DNA from 2 places in the Lysinibacillus sp. RS11 genome. Region 2 is predicted to be linked to the other one. Evidence: riboswitches for the same ligand, from Rfam matches in the RefSeq annotation. Region 2 holds a riboswitch; the other holds the start of a gene.

Region 1 (3,429 bases), 210 kb from region 2:
TATTGAGATTGAAATTGAAAATCCAGATGATACAGCTGATGAGCCTCCTCAGAAAGAAGGGGAGCAAAATCAGTCTATCGCATTAACAAGACAAAATCATTCTAATTATTATTTATATAAAGATGAAAATGGGGCTGAGTATTTATCACCTGATTCTAGCAAGACTTATTCTACTGTAACAGAGGCTCTTATCGATATGGGGAATAAAAAAGATGATGGATACGTTCCGGTCGTTCCTGAACAAGTGACATACACTGTGCAAGAGGTAGCTGAAGGTGTTGTCGTTACATTTAATGAGCCACTGGATTTAACAACAATGGATGCCGTTCGCGCAACTCAATTAATTGAAGCGATGATGCTCACTGCTGCAAGCTTTGATCAACAAGTACGTCTAGATAATGTTGTACAGGAGAGCTGGGAGGGATTTGATTTGAAAAATTTCTTACCAAAGCCTGTGGGAGCCAATAAACAATATATGCCATAAATAGCATAACGTTAAACTTAACAAATAGATGAACAAAAATTTTCAGGAGCATTCTCGCCGCTGTATGTGCAAGAATGCTCCTGTCCATCTATGAACTACTTATTTAAAGCTAGGGATGATACTTGTTAAAAAAAGACCATTTAAATAACATAGTGACTACTCGGAGCAAATCATAGCGTCATAGATGAGACCTAGAGCAAGCCGATAGAAGAATGGAAAGCAACCCTGAGTTATGGTGATGAGCCAGTTTATGAGGCAAAACATACAAGTTTAATCGGGATCTTTTATCTTCTTTCAGTAAATGTTTTTTGTAGCGAAAGTAAAGCGTCGGCTACAGAAGTCTCTCACCTCTATAGGTGGTGAGATGAATGCGGTTTTAAGCAACATTTCAGCGGGTGTACAATATCCGCTGGAATAGAGAAACTCAGTCTAAGAACGCCACGTCCTGTGGCAACGACTGAGTGACCACATCATGTTGCCGCTGCCGCTTCGCTTTCGCGCAGATCTTTTGCTGACGCTACGTTGGCACTGCGCTTTCGCACAAAAAACATCTGCAGGCCTAAGCATAAAGCCGATTCCGGGCAATTATGCCGAGGCATAATTGATGAAAAGCTATTTACTTTTCCCTAATAATTCATTATAGTAAAGTTATAAAACAAAAAATATTGATTCATCTTCGGGGCAGGGTGAAAATCCCGACCGGCGGTAATAGAGTTGTAAGTCGCTAATGTTTTTAAGACACATTGGCTCGAATGATTTACTAAAGACTCTTCAGCCCGCGACCTGTGCAAAGTTTTTTTGCATGGCTGACTTGGTGTAATTCCAAGGCCGACAGTTAAAGTCTGGATGGGAGAAGATGGAGGTGCGATCGTCATTCATTGTTATGAATTTAGCTATGTACGAGCGTTTTTTTCGATGTGTCTTCACACAGTGCTTGCTCAAAAATAGCTAATCAATGGCGTTTATTAATCATGCCTATTCTCCCTTATGCTCTTTTGCATAAGGGTTTTTTCGTAATAATAATTGATAAGGTCGTGGCCTTTCTTCTTGCGAGATTGAATCAGCAAAGAGGAGAGAGTTTTCAATGAAGAAAAATTTGAAACTTCAATCGTTTATTACGATTGGTATGCTGAGCAGTATTTCGTTTTTATTAATGCTTTTTAATTTCCCGATTCCGCCATTCCCAGCGTTTTTGGAAGTGGATTTCAGTGATATGCCAGCATTGCTAGCTGCAATCACAATGGGACCGGTAGCCGGTATTTTAGTAGAATTATTTAAAAATGTGTTGGACTGGATTTTCTCAGGTACGCCAACGGGAGTACCGGTAGGGCATATGGCGAACTTTACAACAGGAATTTTATTTATTTTACCAGTGAGCTTTGTTTTTAATCGCTTCAAAACGGTTAAAGGTCTTGTTGGAGGTTTAGCTGCTGGAACAATTATTATGGCAGTAGGAATGAGCCTTCTGAACTATGCAGTATTTTTACCTATGTACACTTACTTTTTAGGTATGGAGCCTGTTGTAGGTGATTCACTATATAAAATGATCGTAGCTGGTATCTTGCCATTTAACATTGTGAAAGGTATTTTAATTACTATCATCATGGCGTTACTATTCACAACAATGCGTAAATGGATTATTAATCAGCGTTCCATGTACTTAACAAAATAATTAGGTGAAACCTCGAGTTGTAAGTTGCTCGAGGTTTTTTATGTGAGAATGTTAAACAAGAATTGAAGTGACGGGTAGAAATTTATCATCTAGTCGGTTTTAGTATTTTAGTGTAAAATAAGGAAGAGTTTAGAATGTTAGAGGAGTTTGAAGAGATGAGTGAACAAAAGAGTCAGTGGTCTAGTAAACTAGGCTTTATTTTAGCGTCGGCAGGAGCTGCAATTGGACTGGGGGCAATTTGGAAGCTTCCGTATGTTACTGGACAAAGTGGTGGGGGAGCGTTTTTCCTTATTTTTGTTTTCTTTACGTTGTTAATTGGTTTACCGATGCTATTATCAGAATACGTTTTAGGTCGTGGAACACAGTCAGAGGCTGTGACTGCATATAAAAAAATTGCACCAACAAAAACAGGCTGGGCATGGGTTGGCCGAATGGGTGTGCTGGGCTGTTTTTTGTTGTTAACTTTTTACAGCGTTGTAGGAGGCTGGATCTTTATATATAGTGGGCTCGGTGTAGCTGGGGCTGTTATTGATCCTGCGAATGATCCTAGTGAATTATTTGGAAAGATTGTAGGAACGCCTTGGATTACATTACTAGGTTTAGGCTTGTTTACGCTGATAAATGTACTTGTCATTTCACTTGGTGTGCAAAATGGTATAGAGAAGGCTAATAAGTGGATGATGCCCTTATTATTTATCATGTTTATAGTGCTTGTTGTGCGAGCGGTAACATTAGATGGGGCAATGGAAGGTGTTAAATTCTTCTTGTGGCCGGATTTTTCCAATATTACTGGCAAGGCTGTATTAGAAGCGTTAGGGCAGTCCTTTTTTGGTTTAGCAGTAGGGTTTTCTTGTCTTGTGACGTACAGTTCATATTTAAAAAAGGATGTGAGTTTGCCTAACTCGGCGGGCTCTGTTGTACTCTTAACTGTGCTTGTATCGTTTTTAGCAGGATTAGCGATTTTCCCTGTTGTGTTTGCTTTTGATTTAGAGCCTGCAGCTGGACCAGGTTTGCTATTTATGGTTCTGCCAACAGCGTTTAGTCAAATGCCATTTGGTGAAATATTCTTAGCGATGTTTTTATTATTATTTTTATTTGCAACGCTAACATCTTCCTTCAGTTTATATGAAATTATCGTAGCCGCATTTATTGAAAAGGGTCGTATGTCTCGTTCTGCATTGGCGATGTTGTTAGGTGTAGTAGTCTTTATTGCTGCAATCCCAGCAGCGCTTTCATCGAGTACATTAGCAGATGTATCGATCTTTGGGAAAAC
Region 2 (3,429 bases):
TACTACTACTGCTATTTTTAAATCCGTACCAATTAATTGTGCTTCAAATGTTCTACCCATTTTTCTTCTCTCCTCTTTTATATTGTCAGTTTGTTTTCTTCAATTATTTGTTGACGTCGATAGGTTGCCAATGCTTCTACTGAAATCATTTTTAAATGATGTTGAGCTGCATACTTGATGAGGTCATTAAAGCGTAGCATTCTACCATCGTCGCCCATAATTTCACAAATAATGCCCACAGGTATACTATTACAAAGTTTGGCTAAATCAATTGTTGCTTCAGTATGACCTCTACGCTCTAAGACACCATTTTCCTTTGCAATTAATGGAAATATATGGCCAGGTCTACGGAAATCTTCAGCCTTTGCTTGTGGTTCTATCATTTTTTCTATCGTCATCGCTCGTTCAAAGGCGCTGATTCCTGTCGTTGTATTCACATGATCTATGCTAACCGTAAATGCTGTTTGATGATTATCTGTGTTATGACGGACCATTGGGTGCAAGCCTAATTTCAGTGCAAGTTGCGGTGAAATCGGTGTACAAATAAGGCCTCTTCCATAGGTCGCCATAAAGTTAATCGTTTCAGGTGTCATAAACTCTGCAAGCGCCAGTAAGTCTCCTTCATTTTCTCGATCCTCATCATCTACAACAACAATCATCTTACCTTGTTTTAAATCCTCTATTGCTTCTTCAATTGAATGTAGCAATATCGCCACCTCCTGTTCAGTGTTAGTTAAAACCCGTTTTGTGCTAAGAAGTCTCTCGTAATGGTCGGCATTTCCTGTCCACGCTTCAGTTGATGCAAAATATATTTCCCAACTAAATCGGTTTCTATATTGACGAGATCCCCAATTTTCTTCATACCTAAAATTGTTTCCTTGTAAGTGTGCGGTATCAGTGCTACTGTGACACTATTCTTCTCGACTTGAAAAAGTGTTAAGCTCGTACCGTCAATCGTGATGGAACCCTTTGGAATACAATAGCCCGTTAACTCCTCTGACAACTCAAAATCAATATAGACTGCATTTGCTAATGCTCGCTTACGCAATATTTTCCCTACTCCATCTACATGTCCTGATACAAAATGTCCACCGAAACGTCCATTAGCAGACATGGCGCGCTCTAAATTTACCGGATCTCCTACAGCGAGCTGCTGTAAATTTGTTGCTTTCACCGATTCAGGCATCACATCCATCGTTAGCTCCTGTTCATTAAAATGTATCACCGTTAAACAAACACCATTAACCGCTATACTGTCCCCGAGCTTTACATCCTCCACCATTTTCGATGAAATAACGGTAATTTTCATACTTTGTCGATTACTTTGCAAAGTTTTTACTGTACCAATATCTTCAACAATCCCTGTAAACAATTTTCCACCTACTTCCTATGCTTTCAGCGTTCCAATCTTTAGCGGTTGTCCCTTCTCTCAGCAATAAAGAATTTTCATTCAAACAAAAAACCCCTTTCATTAAAGGGGTTTGGGAGTTCATATTAATAAGACGTCAACAAACAAACCTAATGGATACAAAATTTTTCCATAGGCTATCATCTCATCTGTTCTTCTCCCATCCAGACTATCACTGTCGGTTTTGGATTTGCACCAAATCAGCTTGCGCTCACGGACTTTGAATTACTTCATCACCGCCGATTGGGAATTTCACCCTACCCCGAAGAACATACTACTATTCAATTCGTTAGCTAAATAATAAATCAATTTGCCTTGGCGTAATTGCGTCCGGAGGTTTTATCTTCATTCGTGTTCTAAACACCTACTGAATGAAGATAAAAAAACTTCCCAACTTAAATGATGGGAAGTAGTTAACAAAAGCATACTCAAATAAACCTTGTAAATTCAAATGAATTTAAAAAGCTCATACTTTTACCCTTCTCCCATCCAGACTATAACTGTCGGTTTTGGATTTGCACCAAATCAGCTTGCGCTCACGGACTTTGAATTACTTCATCACCGCCGATTGGGAATTTCACCCTACCCCGAAGGATTTTTTATTTAGCTATTTCTTACGATAACACTATTTTATTATATTATCCAGATAATTCTTTAAAAAATACAGGCTGCACCTCTTGATGCTTTGGCGAGAAAGGGATGGGTATTTGTTTGTACCTGTCTCAATACTAACGGATGACAGGTATTTTCCTATTAGCATACGTTATCAGGTGTGTTGATTAATCATTTTATCCATTCAAATTAATACAAAGAGGCAGATTTCCGCTCCAGGCTGAAGCTAAGCTCTGCGACGAAAGCAAAGGCTGCAAAAGCACTCGAGTAGCCCAGAGTACAATCTAGTTTAAATGAGAATATATTAGCAAAATAGCTACAAAAAGATCCTTTAATCACTCAATAATAAACCTATTTTTTCCTAATCAACACGCCTGATAAATTATATTAAAAAATTCGTGGCGTTTTACATAATATAATTATCAGAAAATTCCGTAATCAGATGCTATTAAACCCCCTTAGCTTTAAGATGCATGCAAAGAAAATGCTTTGTTCTCCTTTACCTGAAAAAATTTTTAAGTATTAGTGAAAAAAATGCTTATCAAGGGTTATTTACAATACGTTGTTTCATATCCTGTATAATCATGTCATTATATTAAGAATAGGCTTTCCTATTCCTAGTAACATTTTTAAGAAAAAAGCGTCTATACAACTAGATTATAAAGGAGAAAGTTTACATGAAATATATTATCTTTGATTTTGATGGAACATTGGCTGATTCTACAGCAGTGTTTGCATCAGCATGGAATACGCTTGCACTAAAATATAAATTTAAAGGAATAGAGTTAAAGGAAATCGAAGCACTGAAAAAATTGTCAATAGCGGAACGTAGTAAATTATTTGACTTCCCCATGTATAAATTGCCCATGATTTTACCACAATTTTATCGATTGTATCGTCAATCATTAAATGATGTCCACCTTTATGATGGTATTAAAGACGTTCTTATGGAAATTGATCAAAGGGGCTATAAAATCCTTATCATTTCCTCCAATTCACAGGAGAACATTTTAGAATTCCTAAAAATGAACGGCATTCATTGTGTATCAAATGTTCTTTGTTCAAACCGTATTTTTGGAAAGGATAAAGTGATAAAGAAATTTTTAAAGGATTCAAGCATTACACCATCTGAAGTTATCTATATTGGTGATGAACAAAGAGACATTGTAGCTTGCAAAAAAGTAGGAGTGCCTATTATTTGGGTTGGTTGGGGATATGACGCTATTGAAGTTGTTCAACAAGAGGAACCCGAGTACAAAGTGGCGACACCACAGGAAATTTTAAACATCATATAAACTAAAAGGATCATAGCGACTAAAGAATCGCTATGATCATCTTGTTGTTGAAAGAATTAAAGTGGCAATGAAATTAAGGTGTCCTAAAATACCGCTGTCACTTCATTTTCTTCG

What was found. Region 2 has a riboswitch for FMN ahead of ribE (riboflavin synthase). Riboswitches for the same ligand answer to the same signal wherever they lie in the genome.
Region 1: another riboswitch for FMN. It lies ahead of AB9L17_RS06595 (ECF transporter S component); the one in region 2 lies ahead of ribE (riboflavin synthase).

What each region holds. Positions count from the first base shown of each region.
Region 1 is NZ_CP168124.1:1,351,314-1,354,742, forward strand. It holds gene AB9L17_RS06585 (RNA polymerase subunit sigma) at 1-484, shown strand, start outside; gene AB9L17_RS06590 (hypothetical protein) at 955-1,083, opposite strand; FMN riboswitch at 1,153-1,346, shown strand; gene AB9L17_RS06595 (ECF transporter S component) at 1,569-2,156, shown strand; gene AB9L17_RS06600 (sodium-dependent transporter) at 2,312-3,429, shown strand, end outside.
Region 2 is NZ_CP168124.1:1,564,545-1,567,973, reverse strand. It holds gene ribE (6,7-dimethyl-8-ribityllumazine synthase) at 1-60, opposite strand, end outside; partial or broken gene ribB (3,4-dihydroxy-2-butanone-4-phosphate synthase) at 114-707, opposite strand; gene ribE (riboflavin synthase) at 734-1,372, opposite strand; FMN riboswitch at 1,557-1,682, opposite strand; FMN riboswitch at 1,882-2,007, opposite strand; gene AB9L17_RS07700 (HAD hydrolase-like protein) at 2,698-3,315, shown strand.